4 regions of the Achromobacter sp. 18P8.1.1 genome follow, and region 2 is predicted to be linked to each of the others. Evidence: predicted binding sites of a transcription regulator. Region 2 holds the regulator's gene; each other region holds the start of a gene.
The links. The regulator FliA, encoded in region 2, starts transcription of late flagellar genes. The targets are predictions, from matches to a motif close to CTAAAGTTTNNNNNNNNNNNGCCGNTA.
Positions count from the first base shown of each region.

Region 1: the regulator FliA is predicted to act here: its motif matches at 5,378-5,404, upstream of AC27VE_RS24540 (FlxA-like family protein).
Region 3: the regulator FliA is predicted to act here: its motif matches at 6,011-6,037, upstream of AC27VE_RS20700 (flagellar protein FlaG).
Region 4: the regulator FliA is predicted to act here: its motif matches at 5,246-5,272, upstream of flgM (flagellar biosynthesis anti-sigma factor FlgM).

Region 1 is NZ_JBYOKH010000049.1:22,798-30,763, forward strand. It holds gene AC27VE_RS24515 (RlmE family RNA methyltransferase) at 1-447, opposite strand, end outside; gene AC27VE_RS24520 (YhbY family RNA-binding protein) at 466-1,068, shown strand; gene greA (transcription elongation factor GreA) at 1,198-1,674, opposite strand; gene AC27VE_RS24530 (methyl-accepting chemotaxis protein) at 2,323-3,942, shown strand; gene AC27VE_RS24535 (solute carrier family 23 protein) at 3,985-5,307, opposite strand; gene AC27VE_RS24540 (FlxA-like family protein) at 5,446-5,865, shown strand; gene AC27VE_RS24545 (extracellular solute-binding protein) at 5,997-7,322, shown strand; gene AC27VE_RS24550 (ABC transporter permease) at 7,405-7,966, shown strand, end outside.
Region 2 is NZ_JBYOKH010000043.1:205-8,170, reverse strand. It holds gene AC27VE_RS22955 (O-linked N-acetylglucosamine transferase family protein) at 1-2,212, opposite strand, end outside; gene AC27VE_RS22950 (flagellin N-terminal helical domain-containing protein) at 2,474-4,156, opposite strand; gene AC27VE_RS22945 (methyltransferase regulatory domain-containing protein) at 4,384-5,988, opposite strand; gene AC27VE_RS22940 (RNA polymerase sigma factor FliA) at 6,145-6,900, opposite strand; gene flhD (flagellar transcriptional regulator FlhD) at 7,329-7,652, shown strand; partial or broken gene flhC (flagellar transcriptional regulator FlhC) at 7,686-7,966, shown strand, end outside.
Region 3 is NZ_JBYOKH010000035.1:19,979-27,944, reverse strand. It holds gene folC (bifunctional tetrahydrofolate synthase/dihydrofolate synthase) at 1-1,174, opposite strand, end outside; gene AC27VE_RS20725 (cupin domain-containing protein) at 1,339-1,755, shown strand; gene AC27VE_RS20720 (Bug family tripartite tricarboxylate transporter substrate binding protein) at 1,819-2,790, shown strand; gene AC27VE_RS20715 (CaiB/BaiF CoA transferase family protein) at 2,787-4,022, shown strand; gene AC27VE_RS20710 (acyl-CoA dehydrogenase family protein) at 4,022-5,188, shown strand; gene AC27VE_RS20705 (IclR family transcriptional regulator) at 5,225-5,962, opposite strand; gene AC27VE_RS20700 (flagellar protein FlaG) at 6,105-6,482, shown strand; gene fliD (flagellar filament capping protein FliD) at 6,627-7,966, shown strand, end outside.
Region 4 is NZ_JBYOKH010000071.1:12,686-20,651, reverse strand. It holds gene flhA (flagellar biosynthesis protein FlhA) at 1-1,501, shown strand, start outside; gene flhF (flagellar biosynthesis GTPase FlhF) at 1,498-4,290, shown strand; gene AC27VE_RS28780 (flagella synthesis protein FlgN) at 4,377-4,853, opposite strand; gene flgM (flagellar biosynthesis anti-sigma factor FlgM) at 4,892-5,185, opposite strand; gene flgA (flagellar basal body P-ring formation chaperone FlgA) at 5,313-6,029, opposite strand; gene flgB (flagellar basal body rod protein FlgB) at 6,207-6,614, shown strand; gene flgC (flagellar basal body rod protein FlgC) at 6,637-7,056, shown strand; gene AC27VE_RS28755 (flagellar hook capping FlgD N-terminal domain-containing protein) at 7,077-7,775, shown strand; gene AC27VE_RS28750 (flagellar hook-basal body complex protein) at 7,847-7,966, shown strand, end outside.

The sequences.
Region 1 (7,966 bases), on a different contig from region 2:
CGCCAAGTCGCAAACATGCTGGATGCGCGCGGCGTCGGCAATCCCCACGCCTGACAAGTTGGGGGCCATGTCTGAAATAACAAGGTCCACCGCGTGCGATCCGACCATGTCTTCCAATTGTTTCAGGACTTCATCTTCGCGGAAGTCGCCCTGGATGAATTCCACGCCCGCAATGGGTTCCATGGGAAGCATGTCCAGCGCAATAATACGTCCGTCCACGACCCCGCCCGGCCCCGTCAGGCGCTCTCGCACCACTTGGGACCAGCTGCCGGGCGATGAACCCAGGTCCACGACCAGGTCGCCCCGGCGCAGCAGCTTTTCATTGTCCAGAAGCTCGATCAGCTTGAACGCGCCACGGGCTCGATAGCCCTTCTGTTGCGCCAGCTTCACATAGGGATCATTGATGTGCTGGTGAATCCAGTCTTTAGAGAATTTATTCTTGGCCATTACCGTACAATTCCACGCATGCCTATATTAGAACTTACCTCTCGTGAGCGCAGCGACCTTCGGTCCGCCGCCCACCCCCTGCGCCCCGTCGTCCTGATTGGCGACAATGGCCTGACCGAAGCCGTGCTCAAGGAAATCGACCTGGCACTGTCTTCGCACGGCCTTATCAAGGTACGCGCCGGTGGCGACGACCGCGAGGCCCGCGACACCATGTTGTCGACGATTTGCGACACTCTGTCCTGCGCCCCGGTGCATCACCTGGGCAAGACCCTGATTCTTTTCCGCCCGCTGGCCGGCAACGTCAAGCCTGCCGCGCTGGCCGCCAGGGAGCCCGAAGCCCCTGCCAAGCGCCGCGCCTCCGAGCCCTACACGCCCAAGAAGCTGGCCGCCGAAGGCAAGACCCTGGGCAAGCGTCCGCGCCGCAGCGAGTCCGAAGAGCCCAAGCCGGCCAAAACCCGCTTCGTGCCGCAGGACCAGCTCAATAAGAACGGCAAGCCCATGCGTCCCAGCAACAAACGCGCTACTGACAGCGGCCACGGCATTCCCCGTCGCGCCGGCAGCGCACTCAGCCTTCGGGCCGGGGCACGCAGCGGCACCAGCCGCAAGACGTCGAAAAGGTAAGGCTGGGCACAAAAACGGGCGCTTTACGCGCCCGGTCCACCATAGCGATCCGCGAATGTACCGCGGAATCCAGACGAACGCAGGGTTCGGACTATGGTGTTTTGACAGCTACCTGCTTGGGTGCATGCGTTAGATGTAACGCACGCCCAGAACTTCATACTCGCGAACGCCAGCCGGGGCCTTGACCTCGACCACATCGCCTTCGCTCTTGCCGATCAGCGCGCGCGCCACCGGGCTCGACACGGAAATCAGGTTCGACTTGATGTCGGCTTCGACGTCGCCGACGATTTGGTACGTCACGCGGTCGCCCGAATCCAGGTCTTCGATATCGACGGTGGCGCCAAACACGGCGCGGCCTTCGGCTTCCAGGGAAGACGGATCGATCAGATGGGCGTTGGAAAGCGTGCCTTCGAGTTCGGCAATCCGACCCTCGATGAAACCTTGGCGCTCGCGAGCGGCATCGTATTCGGCATTTTCCGACAGATCACCCTGCGCACGCGCCTCGGCGATCGCGTTAATCACGGCAGGACGTTCCACGGTTTTCAGCCGGTGGAGCTCTTCTTGCAAGCGCTCGGCCCCGCGCACGGTCAAAGGAATGGCAGACATGTCGTTTCCCAAACAAAAGTAGAAAAACGCCCCGAAGGAGCGTTCTCGGTGAAGGTCGTTACCCAGGCGCGCGCATGGGGTCTGTTGCCTTGTGGGCAGGACCTGCGGCGCGGACGACCAAAACAAAACCCCGGCTCGGGTCGGAACCGGGGCAATCAAGGTCATATTGTGGTCAAAGTCCACCGGAATTGCAAGCCGGGGCAGAAAACGTGCTTTTCGGCGCAATTCACCGCCGTAACCCGCTAAAACAGGCGGTTTTCCCAAAAATCCTTGCATGCGGCCCGTGACGCCGCCTGCACGCCCGCACCCACGCGTTGCATAAAAGATACTTGTCGATAGTTTTTTGTATTCCCAATAGTGGGTTTACAAAAAAACCCGCCCGACTACGTCGATAACGACGGTATAAATAACAAGTAGAAAGACTAATAACAATTAAATACAAAAAGCGGTAACCGGCGCTTCTCCTTATTTCAAGTGTTGCGGGCAACGCGGCAGATGCTGCCGCGCGAACGATGGATTGTGCGTGCTTGCAAGTTTCAGGCGGACGCATCGCAGTCATCCGGCTCGACGTCCGCCCCTTCAGCCGCAGGGCCGGTGGGCAACGCCTGCCTGCGCGCAGAGGATCGCGTTCATGAAAGAGGAGCTCTCATGCTGGAAAAATTGAAAGTCCGTACGGGCATGCTGCTGGTGCTGGCGTGCTTTGTCATCGCGCTGGCGCTGGCCTGCGGGTTGAGCTGGATGAATGCGGACAATAGCGTCCGCGAGATCGAAGACCTGAATACCGTGGCGGTGCACCAGGTCGATCCCCTATACGAAGCCAATGGCGCCCTGCTGCGCACGCGGTTGGCGCTGGACGACGCGCTGGCGGGCATCCTGGCCGGCAACGCCGAACAGGCCAGCACGGCCGAACAGGAGGCCGGGCGGGAACTGGCGCAGGCCCGCGAACGTTTCGCGCTATACATGGAAGTGCCCAAGAGCGAACGCGGCCAGGCGCTGGCGGTGATCCTGCAGGGCCGTTTCACGGAATATGCATCGCTGTTGGACACGCTAAGCGCGGCCATCAAGGAACGCGCGCCGGCCAAATACCAGCAGGACGTCGGCAAGACCCGCCAGGCCGACGCCAATTTCGTCAGGGACATGAAGACCTTCCTGGCCCGTGTGCAAGAGCGTAGCGACGGCGTGCTGGCCAGTTCGCAAGCCACCTATTCCAATGCCCGGATCTCGGCGATCGCCCTGCTGACGGTTGCGTTGCTGCTGACCGCCCTGTGCTGGACCTTCATCCGGCGCGGCGTGCTGCAGCCGCTGCAGGAGGCTGGCCGGCACTTCGACCGCATCGCCGGCGGCGACCTGACCACCCGGGTCGAAACCCGCTCCAACAACGAGATCGGCGCCTTGTTCGCCGCGTTGAAGCGCATGCAGGAGGGCCTGACGCGCACGGTGGTGTCCGTGCGCCAAGGCGTCGAGGAAATCAATGTGGGTGCGGCGGAGATCGCTGCCGGCAATGCCAACCTGTCGACGCGCACCGAGGAGCAGGCCGCAGCCCTGGAAGAAACCGCCGCGACGATGGAAGAGCTTGCCGCCACCGTCAAGCAGAACGCCGAAAACGCCGCCCAGGCGAACCAGCTGGCCGCGGTCAGCATGCAGGTCGCGCAGCGCGGCGGCGACAACGTGGGCCAGGTGGTCGCCACCATGCAGGGGATTTCGGAGAGTTCGCGCAAGATTTCCGACATCGTGTCGGTCATCGACAGCATCGCCTTCCAGACCAACATCCTGGCGTTGAACGCCGCCGTGGAAGCCGCCCGCGCCGGCGAGCAGGGCAAGGGCTTCGCCGTCGTGGCGGGCGAGGTGCGCACGCTGGCGCAGCGCGCCGCGCAGGCGGCCAAGGAGATCAAGGGCCTGATCGAAGCGTCCGTGGACACTGTCAAGGCCGGCTCGGCCCAAGTATCCGCCGCCGGCCAAACCATGCAGGAGATCGTGGCGTCGGTGCAGCGCGTGACGGACATCATGGGCGAAATCTCGGCCGCGTCGACCGAGCAGGCAGGCGGGATCGATCAGGTCACGATGGCCGTATCGCAAATGGACGAGGTGACGCAGCAGAACGCCGCGCTGGTGGAAGAGGCGTCGGCCGCCGCTTCCGCGATGGAGGAACAGGCGCGGCGCCTGTCGGAGGCCACCGCGGTGTTCAAGACACAATCAGGTCAGGTGATCGAGGCCGCGCCGGCCCGGGTGTCCGGGGTGAAGCAGGCGGCGCGGCTGTCCAGGTCCTGACCGCCGCGGCCGCCGTGCGCGGGGCTTGCGCCCGCGCCGGGGTCAGCCCGCCGCCGGCTTCCTGCGGCGCAGCAAGGCGTACAGGATGATGGCGCCGAAGGTGGCGGTGCCGATGCCGCCCAGCATGAAGTCGCCCAGCTTGATCGTGAAATCGCCCGCGCCCAGCACTAGTGTGACGGCGGCCACGATCAGGTTGCGGTTGTCGCTGAAATCCACCTGGTTGACCACCCAGATACGGGCGCCGGCGATGGCGATCAAGCCGAACACCACCACCGACATGCCGCCCAAGACCGGGCCCGGGATGGTCTGGATCAGCGCGCCGAATTTGGGCGAAAACCCCAGTACGACGGCAATCAGGGCCGCCACCACGAACACCAGCGTGGAATAGATGCGGGTTACCGCCATCACGCCGATGTTCTCGGCGTAGGTGGTGACGCCGGTGCCGCCCACGGCGCCCGAGACCATGGTGGCCACGCCGTCGCCGACGAAGGCACGGCCCAGGTAGCGGTCCAGGTCCTGGCCCGTCATGGCGCTGACCGCCTTCACGTGCCCCAGGTTTTCGGCCACCAGGATGATGGCCACCGGCACGATCAGCCCCATCGCCTCGGCCTTGAAGACCGGCGCGGCGAAATGCGGCAGGCCGATCCAGGCCGCGGCCGCCACCCCCGAGAAGTCGATGGGCTTGCCCATGCCCATGCCATTGGCCAGCACGGCGTACACCACGCAAGCCAGGATCAGTCCGACCAGGATCAAGAGGCGCTGGACCATGCCCTTCGTGTAGACGGCGATGCCGCCCACGCAGACGATGGTGACCAGGGCCATGAAGGTGTCGAAGCCCGAGGCGCCCATGGCGCCCTTGGCGGCAATCGGCGCCAGGTTCAGGCCGATCACGGCAACCACGGCGCCCGTCACGACGGGCGGCATGAGCGTATCGATCCAATTGGCGCCGCCACCGGCGCGCGCATTGACGATCCAGACGATGACGCCGATCAGCGTGTAGGCCAGGCCGCAGGCAATGATGGCGCCCAGCGCCACGCCGATATTGGCGTTGGCCCCGCCGCCGGCATACCCGGTGACCGCGATCACCCCACCGATGAAGGCAAAGCTGGACCCCAGATAGCTGGGCACGCGGCCGCCGACGAACAGGAAGAAGATCAGCGTGCCGATACCGGACATCAGGATGGCGACGTTGGGGTCGAAACCCATCAGCAGCGGCGCCAGCACGGTCGAGCCGAACATGGCCACCACGTGCTGCGCGCCCATGGCAACGTTCTTGGGCCAGGACAGGCGTTCGTCGGGCGCGATGATGACGCCCGGCTCGGCGTCGTCCGCCAGGCGCCAGCGCGGAAAATAAGAATTGGACATGGGTTTCCCAAAATAGGTGTTGGGTATGAGCGGGCGCCAGTGTAAAGGGGGCCGCGAACAGGCGGCAACGTTTAAGTTTGCCGCCAGAATGCCGTACTAGTGGAAACCCCGAAATCCAAACCGGCAGCAGGAGCAACCATGGCGACCACCCCCATCAACGGCATCTCCCGGAACAACTCGCTGGCCGACCTGTGGGCCGAGCGGATCCAGGCCAACAAGGAAGCCAAGCCGGCCACGGATGGCGAGGCGACCTCGCTGACCGCGGACGGCAAGATCCGCGTCAATACGCCGGGTGGGATGAACGTGGCCAGCACGAACGCCAGCGAAGAAACCGACAATGACGACGAATACACCCGTCAGATCAAGGAACTGCAAAAGCAGCTCAAGCGGGTCATGGACCAGATCGCCAGGGTCAAGGCCAGCGGGATGTCCGATGAAATGAAGGCGCAGCAGCTCATGTCGCTGAATGCGCAGGCCGTGCAGATCCAAGGCCAGATCGCGCAAGTGATGGCGCAGCAGGCGCGCGCCGCGCAAGGCGGCATCTCGACGACCGCCTGACCCGCAACGGCGGGTAACGGGCGCATCATCCAGGCGCCCGCGCTGATGAGGCGCATCAAAATTTCTGATTGGACGCATAGCAGGTCAGACATTACTGTCTCCGGACAAATCAAAAACTACGGAGACAAACCATGCATGCAATGCGCACAGCCCTTGCAGGAGCCCTGCTGGCCGCCTGCGCGGCACCGGCCCTGGCCGGCACCGTCACGGTCATCACGTCGTTTCCCAAAGACCTGACCCAGGCCTACAAGAGCGCCTTTGAAAAGGCCAATCCCGGCATCACGCTGGAAATCCTGAACAAGAATACGGTGTCGGGCATAGCCTATGTGCGCGAAACGCCCGCCGGCCAGCGTCCGGAAGTGTTCTGGGCCAGCGCCCCGGACGCCTTCGAAGTGCTGGGCCGCGACAAGCTGCTGGCCAAATCGTCCGACATGGCGAACAAAGACGTGCCGGACAAGATCGGCAACTACCCCATCAACGACCCGGGCGGCATGTACCTGGGGCAGGCGCTGGCGGGCTACGGCATCGTCTACAACACACGCTATATCGCGGCGCACAAGATTCCGGCCCCCGTGGAATGGAAGGACCTGTTGTCGCCGCAGTGGTTCGGCCATGTCGGCATCACCTCGCCGTCTCGCTCGGGCACGATGCACCTGACCGTGGAGACCATTCTGCAGGGCGAAGGCTGGGATGAGGGCTGGAGCACCTTGCTGCGCATGTCCGGCAACAGCAGCGCCGTCACCGAGCGGTCGTTCGGCGTACCGGACGGGGTGAACAACGGCCAGTTCGGCGCCGGCCCGGTCATCGACTTCTTCGGCCTGTCCAGCAAGTATTCAAAGTTCCCAGTCGAATTCGTCTACCCCTCCGAAACCGCCATCGTGCCCGCCAACATCGCGTTGATCGAAGGCGCGAAGAACACCGAGGAAGGCAAGAAGTTCATTGCCTTCACGCTTAGCCAGGCCGGCCAGGAACTGCTGCTTGAACCGAAGATCTCGCGGCTGCCGGTGCTGCCGTATTCGGCGCTGGCCGGCAAGGTGCCGGCGGGCTATCCCGACCCGGCCGAGATTGCCAAGCGCAGCAAGGTGCAGTTCAACGCCGACCTGTCGCAGACGCGCTACTACGTTGTGCAATCGCTGTACGACCAGACCGTCACGTTCCGCCTGAAGGAACTGCAGGCCGCCACCAAGGCGATCTACGACGCCGAAGCCAAGCTGGGCGACAAGGCCAAAAGCGGCCGCGCCGCCGAGCTGCTGGCGCAGGCGCGCAAGCTGACCTGGGCCCCGCTGGTCGACGGAAAGAAAGCTGCCGACCCGGCCTTCCTGGCGATCTTCGCCGGCAACAAGAAGGACGCGGCCGTGAACCAGCAGATCACCCAGCTGGAAGGCGAGTGGAACGGCAAGTCCAAGGCGAACTACGAAGAAGCCGTCAAGCTGGCCAAACAGGCCGCAGCGCTCTAACCCGCATGACGCGCGCGGCAGCGCACGGGACAGTTCCCGTGCGCTGCGCCGCGGTCCCCTGGCAACGATTTCGGGAATCTCGATGAATTCTTCGGGCCACTCACGCCTGCCCGCCGGCCCCGTATTGACGGCGCTGCTGGTGTTCGGCTTTCTGCTGCTTTTCCTGGCCGTACCCGTGGGCACGGTGTTCTACAGCGCCTTCGTGAACGCCGACGGCAGCCTCACGATGGGCCACTTCGGTGCGTTCTTCAACCAGCCGCTGATGAAGGAAGCCTTTTTCAACAGCCTGTACGTCGCGGGCTGGTCGGCGCTGCTGGCGTCGTTGATCGCCGTTCCGCTGGCGTACTTCACCGTGCGCTTCGAATTCCGCGGCGCGCTGATCATCCAGACGCTCGGCGTGCTGCCGCTGATCATGCCGCCCTTCGTGGGCGCGGTTGCGATGCAGCTGATCTTCGGCCGCTCGGGCAGCGTCAACCTGCTGCTGAACGACTGGTTCGGCTTCACGATCCCGTTCATGGAAGGGCTGAACGGCGTCATCTTCGTTGAGGCCCTGCACTACTTCCCGTTCATCCTGATGAACCTGGTGGTGGCGCTGCGCAACATCGACGGCGCCATGGAGGAAGCCGCCTTCAACCTGGGATCGC
Region 2 (7,966 bases):
CCGAATAGTTCAATGCAAACAACAGGTTATTGCGCGGGGTGGGCTCGGTGGGGAACACGGCAACCGCTTCGCGCGCAGCAAGCTCCGCCTTCGCGACATCACCGGCATCGATATAGGTCTTGCACAGGTTGATGCGGGACTTGCGATGCGCTGGTTCCAGGGCGATGGCGAGCAGGTTGCTGGCTTCGGCTTCCTTGTAGCGCCGTTCGGTCGTCAGGGCGTCGGCCAGTGCGGAATGGGTTTCGGCACTGAGCGGCGCCAGTTCGACTGCTCGGCGGCTGGCGCCGATGGCTTCGGACGTGCGCCCCAATTGCGTCATGATCGCAGCCAGCAGCACGTAGCTTTGCGGGTCGGCCGGCCCCAGTTCCAGGGTCGTCAGTGCAGGCAGCAGAGCCTCTTGCACGCGTGCGGTGCTGAAAAGAGCAATGGTCAACGCTTCCCATGCATCCCAGAACTTGGGGGCGCTCTTCGTCAGGCGGCGCGCGATTTGTTCTGCTTCCTGGAAGGCCTTCTTCGTCATCAGCTCGTGCAGGCGAATGGCCTGGGCGGCGATGGCCTGTCCCGGATTAGGCTGGTGCCCGCTGGCGGCAAGAATGCGCGCGTTCAGGCTCAGGCATGCCAGGGCGCTGATGTACAGGCCTAGCAGCGGCATATTGCCGTGCGCGGCGGTCATCGCGTCGCGTAGCATCGTTGCCCACGCGCGCGTACTGCCTTGAACGAGCGCATAACGCTTGAGCAACGCCAGGGTTTCTGCCACATCCGATGGGTCTGCGGGCGAGCCTCCCGTGTCCGGCACATGGGGCAAGCGGCCAGCGGCGAGGTTGCGGATGATGGCAGACTGCGCAGCCGACGGCACCAGCTTGACGGGCTCATGCCAGAGGTTGAAGCGCGGCAGGGCCGGCGCCGTGTCATCGGCAATCAGAAAGGGGATCGGCCGCAACGGGGCGTCGCCTTCGCGTTCGTAAGGGCCGGCGTCCAGGCTGTAGTGCAGCAGATCGTTTTCCATCAGCGTCTGCAAGACACGGTCCAATACCTTGCGCCCGGCGGCGTCGTCGATCTGGTTCTTGTTCAGCAGGACGGCCAGCAGCGTCGGGTAGGGCAGCGTCGCCGGCCACGCATGGTTGAGCATGTCCGTGACCGTCACCACGTCGGCATCCTGGGTGACCAGGGCTCGGCCAAGATGGTTCACATAAGTGGCGCCGCTCTCTTGTCCGTTGGCAGCCAGGCGGATCAGCCCGCAGGCAAAGCGCAGGTCCCGCATGCGGTTCAGGTCAGGCTTGCCCGCCACATTGGTTGCGCGCGCTTGCGCTACCCACAGGCTCTGACGGAAGGCGCGGCCGGTGGCGAAATCCAGATATTGCTGGCGTACGGTGGCGGGCTGGCCCATGGCCAGCAGGCTGTGATTCAGCGATACGCCTTGGCCGAAGTTCAACGCGATTTCGCTCAGCGGCTGGGTGTCGCCCACGTAGGCCAGTCCGGCCTCGGTGGCGCGCCCGGCCAGTTCGACAAAGTAACTGGGGTTGCAGCCCAGCAACTGAAGTCCGCCCTCGTGATCTCCTTGCGCGGCATGCAGGTCACGCTCGAATTGCGCCACGATGCCGGGCAATGCCGCCAGTTGAGGGTTCGCCGCCGCCAAGCCTTCCTTAAACAGGGTCAGGGCGGCCAATGCGCTTTGGCGCAGTTCGGCGTTAGTCTGCGCGGCGTGGCCATGCAGCATGATGGCGTCGCGCACCACGTCCAGCGCCTTGGCGCCTGGGTATACGTGGCTGTCCAGATAGAGAATGCCCTGGGGCGTCAACAGGGCGGCGCAGGCTTGCAGCAGGGCCTGCGCGGCGTCGGCGGGCAGGTAGCTGTAGACGCCGGTGACGATGATGTAGTCGAACAGCCCCAACTGTGAACCCACGTCGGTCGCTTGACCGACATAGAGCGTCAGGTTGGATACGCCAAGCCGGCCCGCCGCCTCGGTGCCCTGGCTGATCAAGGTTTCCGAAGGATCAAGCCCGATTGCCTGCCCGTCAGGATAGGCCAGCGCGAACGGCAGCAGTGCCTCGCCTGCACCGCAGCCAATGGCCAGCACCCGTGCACGTTCCAGCGGCCGGGTTTCGACCCCGTATAAGTGCGCGGTGGCGCGCACTCTGGCGGGAGAATGGCTGGGCGACAGCCGGCCCGGATCTGCAATGGCTTGTCGTTGGGTGAAGGCCGGATAGGACATGTGGGGTTAGGGCTGGTCGAAGCTAGGGGATCTGATCCCGGAATTCTACGAATGGCGGCCGGGACTCATTCGGAGAATCAGCGTCGGAATATCCCGCCACTTTAGACAAAGCTCGCCGGCCGCGGCGGCCGGGTGTGGACGAAAAAAAACCCGCCGAGAGGCGGGTTTTCGGGGTGGCCAGGGCGGGTGCGAAGGCCCCGTCCTGGCTGCCAGCCAGAGGAAACCGAAGTTTCCTCTGCCGACCGTTGCCGTTGCCGAGAATTAACGCAGCAGCGACAGAACGGTTTGCGGCACTTGGTTGGCTTGCGCCAGAACCGAGGTACCAGCTTGTTGCAGGATCTGAGCCTTGGACATGTTCGACACTTCCGTGGCGTAGTCGGCGTCTTGAATACGCGAACGAGCGTTGGACAGGTTGTTGACGACGTTGTTCAGGTTGGCGATCGTCGATTCCAGACGGTTCTGCACAGCACCCAGTTCGCCGGTCAGCTTGTCCAGCTTCGTGAAGGCGGCATCCAGCGTCTTCAGCGGATCGGTGGTCAGCGTACCCTTGCTGGTGTCTTCCGTGGTCAGCTTGCCCGAGCTGTTGACCTTGGCTTCAGCACCGATCTTGGCGGTGTAGTCACCCGTGCCCGTGCCGCTCTTGACCGTAGCCTTGCCCGTGTTCGGGTCAACGGTGTAGGTCGTGTCGTACGTCTTGGTCGTGGTGAACGTGCCCTTGTCATCAACGTACGTGTCGGTCGACGCGCCGCTGGTGAAGGTGACGTTGGCGCTGGTGATGCCTTGACCCAGCTTGACGACCACGCCGCCGGCGGTAGCGTTGGCCTTGACGTTGGCCAGCAGCGCATCGGTAGCGATGGTGTTGGTGAACGACAGAGCGTTGGCGGTGCCGGTGCTGGAGTACGTCTTGCCACCGATCGAAACCGACGACGAACCAGCGGCGCCGGTGTTGGCGGCGGCGGTCAGCACGGTGTTCAGCGTGGCAGCGGTAGCCGAGGCGTTGTTGGTGGTCAGGTTGCCAGCGGCATCCAGGAAGGCGTCTTGGCCGCCGATGGTGACCTTGCCCGTAGCGTCGACTTGGAATTCAGTCTGGCCGCCGTTGTTGTGGGTGTAGGTCGCGGTCGTCGTGCCGGTGGCCGGACGCAGCGAGTTTGCCAGCGTGGTGATGGCGCCAGCGTTCGAAGCCGACTTGTCGGTGAACGTGAAGTTCTTGTTGGCCGAGTCGTACGTGTAGGTCGTAGCGCCGGTGCCCGTGCCAACGGTAACGGTGTTGCCGTTTTCCAGCTTGGCGAAGGTTTGGTCAGCCGTTGCAGCAGCGTGCGTCGTGGTGACGGTCCAGTCGTTGCCGACGGCGGTGCCGCCAGCGGCTTGCAGGTCGGACACGGTGGCCGAACGGTTCTGGGTCACGCCCGAGCCGTTGACGTTGAAGCCGTCCAGACCCAGCGTCTTGACGCTGATTTCCGACAGGTTCAGGGTGATCGTTTCGCCGTCGTTGGCGCCAACTTGCAGCGTCAGCGGCTTGGCGTTGGAGGACAGAACCTTCACGCCGTTGAAGTCGGTTTGTTGCGAGATGCGGTCGATGTCCGACAGACGTTGGTTGATTTCGTCTTGCATCGAGTTCAGCTGCTCTTGCGAGTAGCTGCCGTTACCGGCTTGCACCGACAGTTCGCGAACGCGCTGCAGGTGGGTGTTGATTTCGGAGGCGGCGCCTTCCGTCGTTTGAGCCAGCGAGATGCCGTCGTTGGCGTTACGAGCGGCTTGGGTCAGACCCTTGACGTTCGCGGTGAAGCGGTTGGCAATGGCCATACCGGCGGCGTCGTCCTTGGCGCTGTTGATGCGCAGGCCCGACGACAGGCGTTCGATGGCGGTACCCAGGGACGATTGCGACTTGTTCAGGTTGTTCTGAGCAACGAGCGACAAGTAGTTGGTGTTAATGACTGCAGCCATGTTTAGGCTCCCAAGAGAGAAAGGCTTCTTCAAACCGGGCAGCGGGGCCGCCCATCGTGTTAACGGGAGAATTCGCTTTCTTGCGTCTTCGAATTGCTCCGTTGCCAGGATTACGGCAGTCGCAAATCAATCTTTAGGCTTTTTTTTCGGCAATCGTAAATATGTTGAGGTTTTTGATGCTTTCCGGGGCTGGCGAGTCCACGCGCCAGTCCCGGCGGCCAAATGTATCAGTTCAGCAGCAGCCCGGCGCGGCGCAATTCAGCCAGCAGGGCGTTCAAAAATTCCTGCGCGACCGGCTCCAGATTGCGGGCGCCCTTATAGGTTTGTCCGTTGGGATGGGCGAGACGGCCTGAGGTCAGCGCGTCACGCACTTGCGTACGCAGGTCGGTCACGGAGTGGGTGCCGTCCATTTGCAGGGTGATGAATTGGCTCAAGGCATCGGCCGGAGGGGTCACGGGCTGATGCCAAAAGTTATACATACCCACCTGGCTCGGCTGTCGGGTAACTTCACGAAGCAATGGGAGGGCGCCGGGGATCAACGCGGGTTTGCTGTCAGGCGCCACATAGGCCGACGGCTCCATGCGGAAGTGGACTGCACTGGATTGCACCAGAGTGATCAGGTTCATATAGACGGCGTTGCACAAATCTTCTCGCGCTGCGTCCGGGTTGTGGTGCTGTGCAATGCCAAGAATGGCGTCAAAGGGCAGGGCGCGCGGCCAGGCCTGGTTCAGCGCGTCGATCATCCCGACCATGGCCGGGTCCTTGCTGCTCAGGGTCGCGCCATTGGGTGTAATGTAGTGACGATGCTCTGCGGATGCGCCCGTCGTCGCGGCGGCGGCGTCAAGCCTCGCAGAGAAGTGCATCGCTTTGAAGGCGCTGCCTTCCGGCTGGGCCAGCATCTGGCCCGCGCGATCCGCGTGCACCAGCAGGCTCTTGCGAAACGAGCGTCCCACAGCGAAATCCAGATATTGCTCGCGCATTTCACGGTTGCTATTGGCTGACAGGCCATTCAGGCCCAGCGCGACCTTGGCGCCGTAAGTCGACGCGAAGGTCAAATGCGGCTCGGCGTCCGTGACATAGGCCAGGCCGGCCTGTTGCGCGGCGGCGGCAAATTCCAGGAAGTAGCAAGGCGTATTGATTGCTTCCAGGTATTCGTGCAAGACGTAATGGTCGGACTGGCCGCGCAGCTTGCTTGCAACATTTTGCAGTGCAGCGTGCAGCGGGTTGTTGTGCCAGAGGCCGTTTTCGATGAGATCCAGCATCTCCTTGGCGCTGGCAAGTTTTTCCTGTGCCGTTTGGGCGCCAAAACTGTTCAGGATCATCGCGTCGCGTACCACGTCGGCAGCTTTCCATCCCGGGTAGGTGTTGTAACTGATATAGGCAATCCCCTCCGGAGCCAGGTTTTCCCGGCAGATGCGGAATATCGCGTCGCGCACTTCGGGGGGGACCCAGCTGAAAACGCCGTGGCAAATGATGTAGTCGAACATCCCGAACTCCGGCGTGATGTCGGTCAGGCTCATCGCGCGCAAGTCGAGATTGCGCGCGCCGACTTTCTCGGCGATCTGCTGGCCTGCCTCGATCTGTTGAGGCGCCAGATCAATGCCCACCACCTGCGCGCCCGGATAGGCCATCGCAAAGGGCAACAGGTTTCCGCCGGCGGCACCCCCCAGTTCCAGCACGCGGGCGTTGTCGAGTGCTGGCGTGGCCAATCCGTAAAGGCTGGCCACTGCTCGCAAGTTGCCTGGCGACGTATAGGCGAACGCGTTCGAAATGTACGGGGTTTCGTCGTAGGCGTCAGAAATTGCCTGCGTCAAATGATCGGCTGCGGTCATGACTGAATTCCAGGGATAGGCGGGGTGTGCTGCTTGCGTGGGCGATCGCGCACACACTAAGCGTCGATTCGAGAGGCTAGCAGCCCGGCATGGCGGCCGATGGGCGGAATAGCGTCGGATTTTTGGGGGATTTTCGAACGGCCCAAGGGCTCGAGCTCAAATAATCTGCGCGATCTGCCCCTCCTGGGGCAGCGCATGCCAGGCCTGGTCCTTCAGCTTGGCGCGGATTCTTGCCGTTGCCTGCGACCGCAGCTGGCACACCCGCGCCTCGGTCACATTCATGATGGCGCCGATTTCCTTCAGATTCAGCCCTTGTTCGTAACAGAGCGACAGCAGCAATTTTTCGCGGTCGGGGAGGGAGTCGATGGCGTGAATCAGGGCTTGTCGGAAGTCTCCGGCCAAGAGGGAGTCCAGCGGATTGCCCCCCGCGGAGCCGTGGTTCAGCGTGGCTGCCCAGTCGGATTGGCCACTAGCCGAGTCGTTTTCCGTCGTGAAATCTTCGTAATGCACGATCTGGACGCCTTGCGCGTCGTGCAGGAGCGTCTGGTAATCCTCGATCCGCATATCCAGCTGTTGCGCGATTTCAGCCTCTGACGGGGCGCGCATCAGCCGTTGTTCCAGTTGCTGGATGGCTTGTTCGATCTTGCGCGCCTTGGCGCGGACGCTGCGCGGCAGCCAGTCCTGGCCGCGGAGTTCGTCCAGCATCGCGCCACGAATGCGGGTCGTGGCGTAGGTCTCGAATTGGGCGTCTGCCGTTTCCTGATAGCGCCTTACGGCGTCAAGCAGGCCGATCATGCCGGCCTGTATCAAGTCGTCGAGCTCAACGCTGGCGGGTAGCCGGGCGAGCAATTGCAGGGCCAGCTTCCGCACTAGCGGGGCATATTCGACCAAGCTGTCATCTGCGTGGGGCATTGCGGGAATGTCAGGCGGTGTCCATCGTGACGCATTGTCTGACGTTGTCAATTTGCGACATTGTCGACAAACGCGCGGCTGCGCTAAAGCTACAAATTAAGTGATCGGCAAGGTGTCATTGTCGGGACTGCACAACATTTCATTCCTCGAAGTACGCAATGTTTTGAATGCTTATTTGCCAAATTGACGTAAATTCCCGTCGAACATCTATGTCAAGGTGTATCTATTTTCGTAAGTTGCGCAATATCAACAAAGATTTGTCATATAAGTCATAGAAAATGACATCACCTGTGGTAAATTTTACTTAAATTGCGAACAAATGATACATTTCGCATTAAAACAGGATGCAGCAAGCCGTCAGGCAATTCAAATTGTCGGCGCTTTTAGTTATCGAGCCCCTTGGGTGGGATAGGGATAGGGAGTAGGGCGTGCAACAAGTCGAAAATTCATTGCTGGCAGATATTCGCGAAGTGAATCTGTCATATCTGTTACTTGCGCAACGTATGTTGCGTGATGACTATGCCGCATCGATGTTCCGTCTGGGGTTCAGCAACGAAGTTGCCGACATCCTGATGCGTCTGTCGCCGGCCCAACTGGTGAAACTGGCTAGCTCCAGCTCGCTCCTCTGCCGATTCCGTTTTGACGATTACAGCCTGTTGTCCGCGCTGACCCATGACGTTCTGGGTGGTGCGCTGCAGCAAGCGCATGCAACCATCCTGCTGGCCAAGCAACCTGTAGAAGAACTGGCCTGACGGCCGTTCGAAACCCAATCGGACTCTCGCGCAATGGCCTCGAAAAGCGTTTCTCAGGAAGCGGACGACATCCTGCTAGCCAGCTCCATGATCACTCTGGGAGCGCGGCTTCAGGTGCTGGAGGCTGAAACCAGCCTCAGCCACGACCGTCTGGCACGCTTGTATCGCGAAATCCGCGGCTGCTCGCCACCCAAGGGCATGCTGCCTTTTTCGGTCGATTGGTTCATGACCTGGCTGCCGAATATCCATTCGTCGCTGTTCTACAACGTGTATTCGTTCCTGAACTCGCGCACCAGCAGCAAGGGTATACGTGC
Region 3 (7,966 bases), on a different contig from region 2:
TGGGACTTTCGGCCCCGGCGGGCGACGGTGGCAAGGCTGCGGCCACCTGTTCGGCCAGCGCCTGGCCGGCGGTTCCGCGCGGCCCGGGCAGGCCGGCGCAATACCAGTGGTCGATACGGGTGCCCAGCTTGGCCACCACGCCCGCCAGGTCCTTGTCGTTCAGCATGCCGAACACCGCATGGGTATACGGATGGAAGCCCATGTTATCCAGGTTCTGCGCCAGCACGGCTGCGGCATGCGGGTTGTGCGCCACGTCCAGAATCACCGAAGGCTGGCCCGGCAGGATCTGGAAACGGCCCGGCAGCGAGGCCTGCAGCAGGCCCAGCCGCACGGCCTGTTGTTGCACCGGGAGGCGGTCCCGCACGGATTCCAGCGCGGCCAGCGCGGCCGAGGCGTTCAGCAATTGATTGGCGCCGCGCAGGGCCGGATAGGCCAGCGCGCTGCGGCGCTGTTCACGGCCGCCGTACGCCCACTGCTGGCGGTCGCCGGAATAGTTGTAATCGCGCCCGAACAGCCAGAGATCGGCGCCGATCTGCTCGACGTGATCCAGGAGCGATTGCGGCGGCACGGGGTCGCTGCAGATGGCGGGGCGGCCGGCGCGGTAGATATGGGCCTTTTCGAAGCCGATTTTTTCACGGGTGTCACCCAGCCAGTCGGTATGGTCGAGGTCGACGCTCGTGACGATGGAGCAATCCGCGTCCACGATGTTGACGGCGTCCAGACGGCCGCCCAGGCCCACTTCCAGTACGACGGCGTCCAGGCGCGATTGCGAGAACAGGCGCAGGATGGCCAGCGTGGTGAATTCGAAGTACGTCAGCGAGACCTCGCCGCGGGCGGCTTCCACGGCCTGGAACTGTTCGATCAGGGCGGCGTCGGAAGCGATCTGGCCGTTGACGCGGGCACGTTCGTTAAAGTCGATCAGGTGCGGGGAGGTATACAGCCCGACCTTGTAGCCGGCCGCCAGCAGGATGGCTTCCAGCATGGCACAGGTGGAACCCTTGCCGTTGGTCCCGCCAACGACGAATTTCACGCCGGACAATTCCAGCCCCATGCGCGCAGCCACTTCGCGGACGCGGTCCAGGCCCATGTCGATCGCGGTGGCGTGGATGGACTCCAGGTACCGCAGCCAATCGGACAGGGTGGCGGAGGCGTCAGGCGGGCGAACAGGGGACATGGCGGGGTCGCGAAGTGAGATCAGCCTTGGATTTTAGCAGTCCGCGCACGGTGTTTTCCCTAATCCCCTAGGGTGCGGCACGGTATCTCGGCCGAAAAAGCGCTTGCCGATGTTTTTTTCATACGTGAAAATAAATTTATGTATGAGAATTTAAACGGACGACCATGACGCAACCGAAAACCCCCAACTGGCTGGTCCGCGAGGCCGACGTCCCGGGCTACCACCCCGCCAACCACACTGGCACGCTCAACCGCCGGTTGATCAGCCCCGAGACCGTCGGCGCACGCGGCGTGGAAGTGCTGCTGGGCGTCATCGACAAGGGCAAAGGCGCCCTGCCCCACGCCCACCCCGGCATCGAACAGGTCTGTTATCTGATTTCGGGCACGGCACGCGCCCAGGTGCAGGACGAATGGGCCGATATGGGCCCGGGCGATTGCTGCTATTTCCCGCCCGACATCCCGCATGTCTTCACCGTGACGAGCGACGAGCCCGCCCGCCTGCTGGTGATCTACACGCCGCCTTATGAAGAATCCCCCGATCGCGTGATCCGCGATTTCCCGGCATCACCCCCTGCCGCCTGACGGCGCAGCGACAGGCAGCGGACGAAGAGCCGCGCTTGCCCCGACAAAAACTGGAGACAAACCATGCGAAACCTGAGCCTGCTGGGCGCGGCCCTACTTGGCGCAGCGGCCGTGATGGCGGCCCCCGCCACCCACGCCGCCGACTATCCCAACAAACCCATCACCCTGATCGTGCCTTTCCCCGCGGGTTCGGGCACCGACGCCGTCGGCCGGATCTTCGGATCCGAACTGTCGGCCATCCTGGGCCAGCAGATCGTCGTCGAGAACAAACCCGGCGCCAACGCCACCATCGCCGCCAGCTACGTGGCGCGTGCCAAGCCTGACGGCTACACCCTTTTCGTCACCACCAACACGTCGCACTCGGCCGCCCCCTGGCTGATGAAGAACGTGCCCTACGATCCGGTCAAGGACTTCACCCCCATCGCGCGCGGCGGCAACCTGCCCTTCATCCTGGTCGCGAATCCGAAGCGCCCCTGGAAGAACGTCGCCGACCTGGTGGCGGACGCCAAGAAGAACCCGGGACGCATCACCTACGCCAGCGGCAACAGCACCGGCATCGTCGCGGGCGCCACGCTGGCCGACCGCGCCAAGATCGACATCCTGCACGTGCCTTACAAGGGCACGCCGCAAGGCCTGACCGATGTCGTGGGCGGGCAGGTGGACTTCATGTTCACCGACCTGGCTTCCGGCCTGCCCTTCGTGCAATCGGGCCAGTTGCGCGCGCTGGCCGTGTCCACCGCCGAACGCAGCGCCATCGTGCCCGACCTGCCGTCCATGGCCGAGTCCGGCGTGAAGGACTTCGACCTGAATTCCTGGAACGGCTACTTCGGCCCGGCCGGACTGCCGCCCGACGTCGTGGCCAAACTGAACGCCGCGATCAATCAGGTCGTGGCCAAACCGGAAGTGAAGAAGCGCCTGGCCGGCCTGGGCTTCGACGCTTTCTCCAGCACGCCCGAGGCGTTTGCGCAGTTCGTCAGCGAACAACGCGACCTGTGGGGCAAGCTGATCCGCGACGCGGGAATCGAACAGCAATGACGCAGCACAACCCCTCTGAGACGACATCCGGCGCCGGCCCGCTGAGCGGCGTGCGCATCCTGGACCTGAGTTCGGTCGTGATGGGCCCCTACGCCACGCAGATCCTGGCCGACCTGGGCGCCGACGTGATCAAGGTGGAGCCGCCCTCGGGCGACAACATGCGGGCCGTCGGCCCCATGCGCAACCCCGGCATGGGCCACCTGTACCTGCACCTGAACCGCAACAAGCGGTCCATCGTGCTGGACCTGAAGACGCCCGAGGGCCTGGACGCCTGCCTGAAACTGGCCGAAAGCTGCGACGCCCTGCTCTACAACATCCGGCCGCAGGCGATGGCCCGTCTGGGCTTGTCGTATGAAGCGGTGGCCGCGCGCAACCCGCGCATCGTCTATCTGGGCGCCTACGGTTTCGGCGAGGCCGGCCCGTACGCCGGGCGGCCCGCCTACGACGACCTGATCCAGGGCCAGACCGGCATCGCCGCGCTGTCGGCCCAGCAAAGCGGCGACGTGCCGCGTTATGCCCCGCTGACGCTGGCGGACCGTGCCGTAGGCCTGCACGTGGGCATTGCCCTGGTGTCGGCGGTGCTGCACGCCAGGGCGACGGGACGCGGGCAACAGGTGGAGATCCCCATGTTCGAAGGCATGGCGCACCTGGTATTGGGGGACCACCTGGGCGGCGCCACCTTCGAGCCGCCGCTGGGCCCGACGGGCTACGCGCGCCTGCTGGCGCCGCATCGCCGACCCTATGCAACAGCCGACGGCTATATCTGCCTGCTGATCTACAACGATAAGCACTGGCGCAATTTCTTTGGCCTGATTGGCCGGCCGGAGCTTGAGCAGGATCCCCGTTTCTGCACGCACGGGGCGCGGGCCGCGCATATCAGCGAGGTCTACGCCTTTGTGGCGGAGGTGATCAGCTCGCGCCCGAGCCAGGCATGGTTGGACGATCTGGCGCGCGCGGACATTCCCGCGTCTCAGCTGTACACGGTGGACGGATTGCTGCAGGACGAGCATCTGGCCGCCACCGGCTTCATCCGCGAAATGGACCACCCCTCCGAAGGCCGGATACGCACGACCGCTCCGCTGGGCCAGTACCAGGGCACGCCCACATCCCTGCGTCGGCACGCGCCCAGGCTGGGCGAACACAGCCGCGAAGTGCTGGAGCAAGCCGGCTATGACGCCGCCCGGATCGACGCCCTGGTCGACCGCGGCATTACCCAAGATGGAAATAACTGATGGACTTTGCCTTCACCCCAGATCAATTGGCGCTGCGCGACGCCGTTGCGCGCATTTGCAACCGCTACCCCGATGAATACTGGCTGGAACGCGACCGCGAAGGCGGCTTTCCCGAGCCGCTGCACGCCGACCTGGCGCGCGACGGCTGGCTGGGCATCGCCATGCCGCAGGAATACGGCGGCGCCGGCCTGGGCATGACCGAGGCCGCACTGATGATGCAGACCATCGCGGCCTCCGGCGCGGGGTTTACCGGTGCGTCCGCCGTCCATATGAATATCTTCGGCCTGAACCCGGTCGTCGTGTTCGGCAGCGACGAGCAGCGTGCGCGTTGGCTGGAGCCGCTGATCGCCGGCCGCGAGAAGGCCTGCTTCGCCGTGACCGAGCCGGACGCCGGGCTGGACACCACCAAGCTGTCCACGCGGGCCGTCCGCCAGGGCGACGAGTATGTGGTGCATGGCCGCAAGATCTGGATCTCGACGGCGCAGGTCGCCAACAAGATGCTGCTGCTGGCGCGCACCACGCCGCTGTCCGAGGTGGACAAGCCCACGCAGGGGCTATCGCTGTTCTATACCGATCTGGATCGCGAGAAGATCGAAGTGCGGGAGATCGAGAAAATGGGCCGCAAGGCCGTGGACTCGAACATGCTGTTCATCGACGGTTTGCGGATTCCGGTGGCCGACCGCATCGGCGAGGAAGGCCGCGGCTTTGAATACATCCTGCATGGCCTGAACCCGGAACGCATCCTGATCGCCGCCGAAGCGGTGGGCATCGGCCGCGCCGCGCTGGACCGGGCGGTGAAGTACGCCGGCGAACGCACCGTGTTCGGCCGGCCCATCGGACAGAACCAGGGCATCCAGCACCCGCTTGCCCAGGCCTGGATGCAGCTGGAAGCGGCCGACCTGATGGTGTTCAAGGCCGCCAGCCTGTACGACGCCGGCCAGCCTTGCGGGCCCTATGCCAATACCGCCAAGTACCTGGCGGCCGAGGCCGGCTACAACGCCTGCCAGACCGCCGTGATGACGCTGGGCGGCATGGGCTACGCCAAGGAATACCACGTAGAGCGCTTGCTGCGCGAAAGCTTCATCCCGCGCATCGCGCCGGTCAGCCCGCAGCTGATCATGTGCTTCATCGCGGAAAAGGTGCTGGGGCTGCCGAAGTCGTACTGACGCCATCGGCGCCGCGCCGCGTGGCGCGGCAGCGCCTCAGGCCTGCTGTTCCAGCCCGGTGCAGGCCGCCCGCAGGATCCGCGCATAGGCTTCCTGCTGCGGCTCGATCCGGTAGATCGGGCCGCCGACCGAAATCGCGTAGTGTTCGCCCGACAGGGTGACGGGCCAGGCGATCGCGCCCACGTCCGCGATGGATTCACCGCTATTCATGAACCAGCCCCGCTGACGCGACCGCTGGATATCGTCCTGCAAGGCTTGCGGCGTGACGAGCGTGCGCTCGTTGTAGCGGGTCATTGCCATGCCGGCCAGCATCGTATCGCGCACGGATTCGTCCATCAGCGACATCAACGCCTTGCCCAACGAATTGGCGTGAACGTCTTTGAACTCGCCGGCAACGGGCGCATATCGGATGGTATGTGGGGAATCCAGCACATCCAGGTACACGACGCGCCCGTCCTGGGTCAGCTTGGCGAACACGACGGTCTCGCGCGTGGCATCCCTTAATTCGACCAAGCTGGGATAGACCCGGTCCAGGACGGGGTCGGCCCGGGCAATGCGCTGGGCCATGGCCAAGAGACGGCCCGTGGGGTAGTAGCCCTGCCGGCGGCCGGTTTCGTACAGGTAGCCCAGGCCGGTCAGGGTGCGGATCAGCGCGAGGCAACTGGACACCGGGACGTCAAGCAGCCGGGCCAGTTCCGACAAGGGCAGCGCGCGTTTTTCGCGGGCAAAGGTTTCGATGATTTCGATAACTCGCAGCGCCGTCTTGACACTCATTGCCCGATCCGAACTATTTAGCACGTGAAACATCTGCCTCGCCGAGGGCTAAAGTTCCCTGCGGGCATGCCGTTATGGTAGCTGAGAATTCCCTGAAAACAGCGCGTTCCTCCGAGACGCCCACATCGCCGCTGGAGTGATCATGGCCGTAACCCCCTTAGCACCCGCTACGTACGCACCCGCTGCGATGACGCAGGCGCACGTCGTTGCCGAACCGGCCGTGATCGTCACGCCCGCGGCGGCAGCGACCAATAGCAGCGCTTCCGACAGCGCCACGTCGGATCAATCAGACTCGCAGAAGCTGCCGCTAGACAAGGCGCTGGACGAAATCAACGACCAGATGAAGGCCTGGTCCACGCAACTTCAGTTTGAGATCGATCCCAACGTGCATCAGGTCGTGGTGTCGGTGGTGGATGCGGAAACAGGTGACGTACTTCGCACCATCCCCAGCGAAACGGTGCTGAAAATCGCCAAAATGATCGTGAACATGCAAGGCAATGGCATCAAAACCACAGCTTGATACGGACCTTAAAACGGCGTTTATCGCTTATTTTGGCGCCATTCCCTGAGGGAAGCGCCGAATTAGGCCCGCCTTATGCCCTTACCCGGCCAATCGCCGACACCGTATTTTTGACAGAATCGCTTCGCAAGAAAGGAATTTCACATGGCTTCCATCACTAACCTCGGCTCAGTTTCCGGCTTGCCGCTGGAAAAGATCCTGTCTGACCTGCAAGACGCCGAGACGAAAAAGCTGTCCGTCTACACCACGCGCGCACAAAGCTATCAGACCCGCATTGACGCTTACTCGCAGCTGCAAAGCGCGCTGGAAGCCCTGCAGTCGTCGGCCGCCGTATTGGGCAAGGCAGAAACGATGGGGGCCATCAAGGGTAGCGTCACGGGCGGTTCCGCCTTGACGGCCACCGTGGCCGCCGAGGGCGCCGTGACGGGCCAATACACGATCGAAGTGAAAAACCTGGCGCGGGCACAAAGCCTGCAATCGACGGCGGTCGCTGACCGTACCGCCCAGAACGGCACGACCGGCAAGTTCGAAATCGAATTGGCCGACGGCACCAAGCACACGGTCGACCTGAAAAACGACACGTCGCTCAACGGCATCGTCAAAGCCATCAACGCCGACGACAAGAGCGGCGTGCGCGCCACCGTCATCAACGACGGCAACGGCAACAACTACTTGATGCTGACGGCACGGGACACCGGCGAAAAGGCCTCGGTCAAGTCCATCACCGTGAACGGCGACGCATCGCTTCAGAACATCCTGAGCTTCAGCACGGACGCAGGCGGCAACACGACCGGCATGGCGGCCACCAAGGCGCAAGACGCTGAGGTCATTATCAACGGCATTACCGTCAAGAGCGGTTCGAACAACATTTCGACCGCCATCGACGGCATTACGCTGAACCTGGCTGAAAAGACGGAAACGGACAAGCCCATCACGCTGAAACTGGAAGCCGACACCTCGGTCGCCAGCAAGGCAATCCAGGACTTCGTCACTAAGTACAAGACGCTGCAAACCACGATCAAGAACCTGACGTCGTTCGACGCAAAAGCTGCCACCAACCAGCCCCTGACGGGCGACGGCACCACGCGCTCGATCCAGTCGGCGCTTGCTGGCGCGTTGCAAAGCGTTTTGGGCGACGGCACCCTGCGCTCGCTGGCGGATCTGGGCATCACGACTGACGCCACCGCCCGCGAATTGAAGCTGGACACGACCAAGCTGACCAAGGCGTTGACCGACAACCCCGGCGACGTCACCAAGCTGCTGACCGGCGAGAATGGCCTGGCCAAAAATATCGACGCCGCCCTGAAAGACGTGCTGGGTTCGACGGGCTCGTTGAAGACGCGCCAGGACGGCCTGGCCAAGACGATCAGCGCATTGGACGCACAAAAGGCGCGCGCAAAAGCGTCCAGCGACGCGGAAATTGAGCGGATGCGTGCGCAGTTTGTAGCGCTCGACACGTTCTACATGAAGATGCAAAGCACGGG
Region 4 (7,966 bases), on a different contig from region 2:
CGCCGGCCTGCTGATCATGGCGATCAACATCATCGGCGGCCTGATCGTGGGCGTGGCGCAGCACGACATGTCGATGAGCGATTCGGCCCGCGTCTACACGCTGCTGACCATCGGTGACGGCTTGGTCGCGCAGATCCCGGCGCTGGTGATCTCGACCGCTGCTGGTGTGGTCGTGTCCCGCGTGTCGACCGACCAGGACATCGGCCAGCAGATCATCAGCCAGCTGTTCTCGAACCCCGCCGTGCTGTTCCTGACGGCCGGCATCATCGGCATCATGGGCCTGATCCCCAACATGCCGCACATCGCCTTCCTGTCGTTGGCCGGCGCGCTGGGCTGGGGCGGCTGGATGCTGCACAAGCGCCGGCAGAAGGCGGCGCAGGCCGCCGAGCAGATTCCGCCGCAAGCGGTCACGCAGGCCCAGGCCGCGGCTGCGGAGGCGAGTTGGGATGACGTGTCCATGGTCGACCAGCTGGGCCTGGAAGTGGGCTATCGGCTGATTCCGCTGGTGGACCACGCCCAGAATGGCGAATTGCTGCACCGGATCCGCAGCCTGCGCAAGAAGTTCGCGCAGGACGTCGGCTTCCTACCGCCGGTCGTGCATATCCGCGACAACCTGGAACTCAAGCCCAACGACTACCGCATCCTGCTGTCGGGCGTGGAAGTGGGGCATGGCGTGGCGATGCCGGGCCAGTGGCTGGCTATCGACCCGGGTGGTGTCACCGTCCAGATCAAGGGCACGCCCACGACCGACCCCGCGTTCGGCCTGCCGGCGCTGTGGATCGACGGCGGCCTGCGCGACCAGGCCCAGGTGGCGGGCTACACCGTGGTGGATGCCGGCACGGTGGTGGCGACGCACTTGAACCACTTGATGCACCGCCACGGTTCGAATCTGCTGGGCCGCCAGGAAGTGCAGCAACTGCTGGACCGTATCGGCCGCGATGCGCCCAAGCTGGTCGAGGACCTGGTGCCAAAGACGCTGTCGCTGACCGCGCTGCAGAAGGTGCTGCAGGGCCTGCTGTCCGAAGAAGTGCCGATCCGCGATATGCGGACCATCATCGATACGCTGTCCGAACACGGTCCGCGCCTGGCGGCGCAGGCGGCTGGCTCGGGCGGCCAGCCCGACATCAACGAATTGATCATGCTGACCCGCCGTTCGCTGGGTCGCGCGATCACGCAGCAATGGTTCCCCGGCGAGGGCGAGCTGCGGGTCATCGGCCTGGATGTAAAGCTGGAACGCGTGCTGTCGCAGGCCATGACCAGTACCGGCGGGCTGGAGCCCGGCCTGGCCGATACCTTGCTGCGCGAAACGCAGGCGGCGGTCGAGCGCCAGGAATCGCAGGGCAATGCGCCGGTGCTGCTGGTGTCGCCGGTGCTGCGCGCGCCGCTGTCGCGCTTCTTGCGCCACCACCTGCCGCAGCTGGGCGTGTTGTCGAATACTGAAATTCCCGATGAGCGCATGGTCCGCGTGACCGCGCTGATCGGCGGGAGCAATGGGCCATGAAGATAAGCCGCTTTTTTGGCGTCAACAGCCGTGAAGTAATGCGCCAGGTGCGCCAGGTGCTGGGGCCGGATGCGCTGATTGTGTCGAACCGCAGCGTGGATGGCGGTGTGGAAGTGCTGGCTACCGTCGAGGGCGCGTTTGACGATGCGGCCTCCGAGACGCCGCAACGGGAGGCCGCCCCGTATTCCCCGGCGCCCGCCGAGCGGTCATATGCGGCTCCTGCTGCTCCCGTCGCGCCTGCCGCCATGCCGCAGACAGGCTATGCCGCGCCGTCCCGTTCGATCGCGGCCTACCAGTCTGCGTTTGCGTCGTCGGCATTGCCGGAAGAGGACACGGGGCCTGAAGACGTCGGCGGCGCTACCTCCGCCCCGGCCGTGCCGTATCCCACGCCGCTGCAACCTGCGCCCGCACAACCGGCAGCGGTTGCGACGCGGGTAGAGTTGCCCGCATTGCCGCCGACCCGCCCGGCAATGCCCGCCATGCCGGCGCCTGCCGCCATGCCGGCGCCTGCCGCCATGTCCATGTCTGCGCCTGCCGTTGTGCCTATGGCTGCCCCTGCCGCTGCCGCGCCCATGCCTCCGCCTGTGGCCGCCGCGCCTTCCATGGCCCGGACGCCGGATGCGCCGTTGCGCCAGCCGCCGGCCATGCCTGCCGCCGCGCTGCCGACAGACACCGCCGCGGGTTTGCAAGATGCCATTAGCGCGTTGCGAGGTGCGCTGGAAACCCGCATGGATGGCTTGCTGTGGGGCGGCCGACCGGGTTCGGGCCGCGAACCCGCCGCCGCCGCGCTGTTCCGCAGCCTCTTGGACGCGGGGTTCAGCACGAAGCTGGTGCGTGCGCTCGTGGACCGGCTGCCGCAAGGCATGACGGCCGACGCCGCCCAGTCCTGGGCGCGCAATGAACTGGTGACGCACCTCCCGGTTGTCGCATCCGAAGACGAATTCCTGGCCGGCGGAGTCTACGCGCTGGTGGGGCCGACCGGCGTCGGCAAGACCACGACGCTGGCCAAACTGGCTGCCCGCTGCGTGGCCCGCGAAGGGCGAGACCAGGTCGCGATGCTGACCACGGACTTGTTCCGGATCGGCGCGCTGGAACAATTGCAGATTTATGGCCGCCTGATGGGCGTGCCGGCGCACTCGGTGCGCGATGCCGCCGAGTTGCGCCGCATCCTGGCCGAACTGGGCAACCGCAAGATCGTGCTGATCGATACCACCGGCATCAGCCAGCGTGACCGCCTGGTGGCCGAGCAGGCCGCCATGCTGTGCAACGCCGGCAAGCCGGTGCGCCGCCTGCTGGTGCTGAACGCCGCCAGCCAGGGCGACACCCTGGACGAAGTGGCGCATGCCTACCGCAACGGCGTGGGCGAGGACGTGGCCGGCTGCATCATTACCAAACTGGATGAGGCCACGCGATTGGGCGCCGCGCTAGATACGGCGATCCGCCACCGGCTGCCGATCCACTATATGTCGGTCGGCCAGAAAGTGCCCGAGCACATGGAGCTTGCGCGCGCCGACACGCTCATCGACCGCGCCTTCGCGATGGTCGAGCGCGCCCGCGCGCTCTACACGCCCAGTGAAGCGGACCTGGCGTCGTTGGCGCCGGCCGCCCGCGAAGCCGATGCCGTGGATCCCGCGCGCCGCCGCCAGTTGCTAGCGTCCGCGATCCTGCGTCCGCAAGGCGGGTCGGCGTCTATCGCGGCCGCGCAGAATCTTGACGATACGATCGCCATGCTGGACAGCGATCCGGCGTGCGCTCAGGCGCGCGCGTCGTGGCGCGAGTACGTCGGCGATGGGGCGGGCGCAAGCCTGGCCGCGCTGGGCGACGAGCCGCTGGCGATGGTGCGGCGCGAATTCTCGGCCACCTGCCACCGCCACTTGCTGGCCGTGCACGGCAAGACCACCATGAAGGGCGAAGGCTTGCCTGGGGGAACGCTGTTGGGCGCGTTGCTGATGAGCGACCGCGGCGCCGCCCTGGCCGCGCCGGCGCAGCAGCTGGCGCTGGCGCATGGCATGTTGACGTCGTTTGCGCCGGCCGCGCCCGGGCAGCCGGATGCGGCCCTGGCGCTGGAGGCCCGCGTGCGCTGGCTGGGCGAACAATTGCCGCGCCTGCCGCTGGTGCACTTGCTGGAGGCGGGCACGTCCGGCCTGTGGCAGTCCTTGACCGGGCAGGGCGCATCGTGGGTGGCGCGCTGCCCCGGCGGCATGCGGGTGATCCAGGACGAATGCCCCACCAATCTGAATGCGGTCGGCAAGAGCGTGGGTTATCTGCCGGTGGGCCAGCCGGGCGACATGCCCGGTCTGCTGACCGAAAAAGCCGGCAAACGGGTGCCGCTCGCACTGTGGGCGTCGGGCACGGAAGTCGCCTTGCCGGGCAAGAACAGCGACGGGGCAGCGATGCGCCTGGTGTGCGCGCGGCTGATCGATACCGAAAGCGGCGAGATCGCCGCGCAACTGTTCGGCGTGACGAACTTGCCGGCGTCCCAGGCCGATGCCGCCACCGTGGCACGCTGGCTGGTGCTGCAGGATGAGGCGCGCGCCGGGTTCCGCTATATGGCCAATGCCTGGCAGGCGTTGCCGGCGGTGGATGGCGCGCATACCTTGGCGCGGCAGTCCTTGATGGCGGGCCAGTTGGGCGCCGCCTGCTGGCAGATGGCGCACTCTCCGTCCGCGGATGTGGTCCGCGGGCCGTTGTCGGGCATCGTGGGTTCGGAGCGCAAACTGTCGGGCCGCATGTTGCCCGTGGCAATCCTCAAGATGTTCGCGATGCTGGAAATGACCGGCGGGGCGTAATCCCAAGGCGAGTCCGCACCAATAGAAAGGCGGCGCAATGCGCCGCCTTTTTTTATCGCCGAAGCGAAGAAAACGAAAAAGGGCGGTCAGCCCGCCACAATCGGCTTGCGACCCGGGGCGCTGCGCGCCCCTCGGCCTTGCGCGTCGTACGTGGCAGTGACGCCCACGCCGTTGATGTTGCGCAACGCGTCCAGCGACTGCTGGGTATAGCGCAGGTGCACGTCGATCAGCGCACCGTTGCGCATGTTGATTTCGTTGGCAGAGGCCGACTTTGTCAGCAGCGCTTGCCAGATCTCGGACAATTGCGGGTGCTGCACGGCAGCTTGTTCCGTGCCGGCGTGGCCAACGGGCAGGCCGATCTCCGACAGCAGGCCGTCCCGGGTTTCGCTCAGGTCGACCAGTTGTTGGGCAATGCGCCCCTTGCGTTCGGTGATGGCTTGCAGTGCGCCGACGTTCCCCGGACCCACGAGCACTTCGGTCTCTTCTTCCAGAATGGTCGAGAACTCGGAGATCAGGGCATCTTCCTGCCGCATGCAGGACTGGAGGGAGTCGACGGGGTTCATGATCGTGCTTCGAAGTCGGTAGGACGGTGAACGGAGAATTACTTCAGCAGATCGCGCGCACTGGCGATCAGGCTGTCGGCAATCTTGCCGGTATCGATCTTCAACTGGCCCGAAGCTATGGCGGCGCGAATGGCGGCCACGCGCTCGACGTTGATGTCGTTCGAGCCGTCTTGCAGGGCCAGCATCTTGCGCGACGCCGAACTCAGCGCCACTTGCGAGCTGCTGGAGCCGCCGCCATTGCTGGCGCCGTACGCCTGCGCAACCGCGGAATCCGGGCGTTGGGCAACGGCATCGGCAGAAATGGGCCGGTTGGTGGTCGAATTGATTTTCAAGGTTTTCTCCGCAGGGCGTCCTGGGTCGGTTTGCGACGGATCCGCCTACTTATGTCTCTGTAACGGCAGGGCTGGAACGAACTTTAGGGCAGGCCGTCGGCTGGTGCAGCGCGATTTGTAACATTACCTACAGTTGTATTTCAACCAGCCCCGCATTCCTGACCACGCCGCTGACCACCTGGCCGCTGGCCGTGCGTACCTGGACCATCGCGCCGGGCGCGGCGTTGTCCAGCGCCTGGCCTTCGCTGCTGACCACGAAACCGTTGCCGCGCGCGTTGATCCGGACGTTTGAACCGCGGACGACGGATTGGGCGTTGCGCAGCGACGATCCGCGGACCGGTTGTCCGGCATTGATGCGATAGGCGGCCGTCATGCCGACGACGGTCTGGGGATCTGTGATGGCGCCGGGCGGGAGCGACACCAGATCGCCGTCCCGGGGGGCTAGGTCGTCCGGCGTCAGTGCCTGGCCGGCCGCGATCATCCGCGACGCGACGTAATAGTAGCCGGGGACGCTGACGGTCGCCTGCACGTAGGTCGTCCACGGCTTGGGCGCATTGCAGCGCACGCCGACGGTCATGCGCGACCGCAGCTTCATGCCCGACGGCATAAATGGGGACATGGCGTCGCACGGGGCCAGGCGCTCTGCGCGTGGTGGGTCGATGGAGATGACCGGTTGCCCAGGTAGTCCGGCCAATTGGTCCAGCAGATAGCTTTGTGCCGCCACGGCGATCGCCTCGGGCGCCTGGCTGGCGGCGTCCTGCGCCTGGGCGTTCCCGGAGGAGGCCAGGGCCAGGGCGATCAGGCAGCCGGCGCGCGCGCGGAGATGTCGTGCGGAGATTTTCATGATGGATGAATTGTAGGAGTCCGCGCCGTTCGGCAATACGTGAATTGGATGAGAAATGGCGGGTTATTTGGCTGATTGTGTTTGGCCGCCGGCCCCTATGATGCCGTCATCCAATGGGATAACGGTGCGTCCGAAGTCCCTTGCTCTATCCGTATTGCAACGCACGAAGGCGCCACGATGCTAGACAGGCTTAACGAAGATTTCCGGTTCTATCAGCAGGCCTTGGGACTGCGCGCGCAGCGTCAGGAAGTGCTGTCGTCGAACATCGCCAATGCCGACACGCCCAACTACAAAGCCCGCGACTTTGACTTCAAGGCAGCGATGCAGACGGCGATGGAAGGCACCATGCGCCTGCCGGATACGTCGCTGGCGCTGACGTCGGCACGCCATATCCCGGCCAAGGCCGTGTCCCAGGGGCCGACCGAGCTGCTGTACCGCCTGCCGTACCAGCCCAGCATGGACGGCAACACGGTGGACATGGATATCGAGCGTGTGCAGTTCGCCGACAACACATTGCACTACCAAAGCACCATGCAGATGATTTCCGGTCGCATCCGGACCATGCAGACGGCCATTCAGGATTGATCCATAAAGGGAGCGACAGGCAATGTCCTTGTTGAGCATTTTCGATATCGCCGGTTCGGCGCTCAGCGCGCAATCGCAGCGCATGAACGTGTCGGCCAGCAACATGGCCAACGCCGACAGCGTCGTGGGTCCGGACGGCCAGCCGTATCGCGCCCGCCAGGTCGTGTTCCAGGTTAATCCCGCTGCCGGCCAGGCGCTGGGGCAGGAGATCGGCGGCGTCCGGGTGGCTGGCGTCATCCAGGATCCATCTCCTCTCAAGCAGGTCTACGACCCCAAGCATCCGTTGGCCGATGCCCAGGGCTATATCAGCATGCCCAACGTCGACCCGGTGGCCGAAACGGTCAACATGATCGCGGCATCGCGGTCCTACCAGGCAAACGTCGAAGTCCTCAACACCGCCAAGTCGTTGATGCAAAAGACGCTGACCATCGGTCAATCCTAATTTCCTGACAGAGTGAATCCATGACCACCGTCGACCAGAACACCAGCACCACCGGCCTGGGCCTCGCGCAAAGCGGCGCCAACGGCTCCAGCACCGCGCAGGGCCTGCAGGACCAGTTCCTGAAGCTGCTGGTGACCCAGCTGCAGAACCAGGATCCGCTGAACCCCATGCAGAACGCCGAGCTGACCTCGCAGCTGGCGCAGATCTCCACGGTGGAAGGCATCACCAACCTGAAGAACACCATGCTGGCCATCAGCGGCCAGATCGACGTGTCGCAGTCGATGAACGCCGTGGCGATGATCGGCAAGGGCGTGCTGATCCCCGGCTCCAAGGTCAAGGTCGGCGTGGATGGCGACAACGCCGCCGAACGCGTGGTCACGCCTTACGGCCTGGACCTGCAGGGCGACGCGCAGAAGGTGCAGGTCCGCATCTCGGATTCGAACGGCGCGGTTGTGCGCACTATCGAAATGGGCGAGCAGAAGACGGGCGTGTACACGCTGAACTGGGACGGCAAGAACGACAGCGGCGTGGCGATGGAGGCGGGCGCGTACACCGTGTCCGTGCTGGCGACCGACGGCGACGGCAAGAAGGTGAATGCGGAAGTGCTGAGCTACGGCCAGGTCAAGAGCGTGGCGTATTCCACCAACGGCTTGCGTCTGGATCTGGGCCTGGACGGCCAGACCAGCATGCTGGACGTGCGTAAGGTAATCGGCGCCTGAACCGGGCGGATTTGAATCGGCGCCGGCGCATGTGCGACGGCTTCCCTAGATAAAGATTAGCGAGAGAAAACATGGGCTTCGGACAAGGATTGAGCGGCTTGAACGCCGCATCGCAGAACCTGGACGTAATCGGCAACAACATCGCCAACTCCGGCACCGTCGGCTTCAAGTCGTCGACCGCGTCGTTCGCT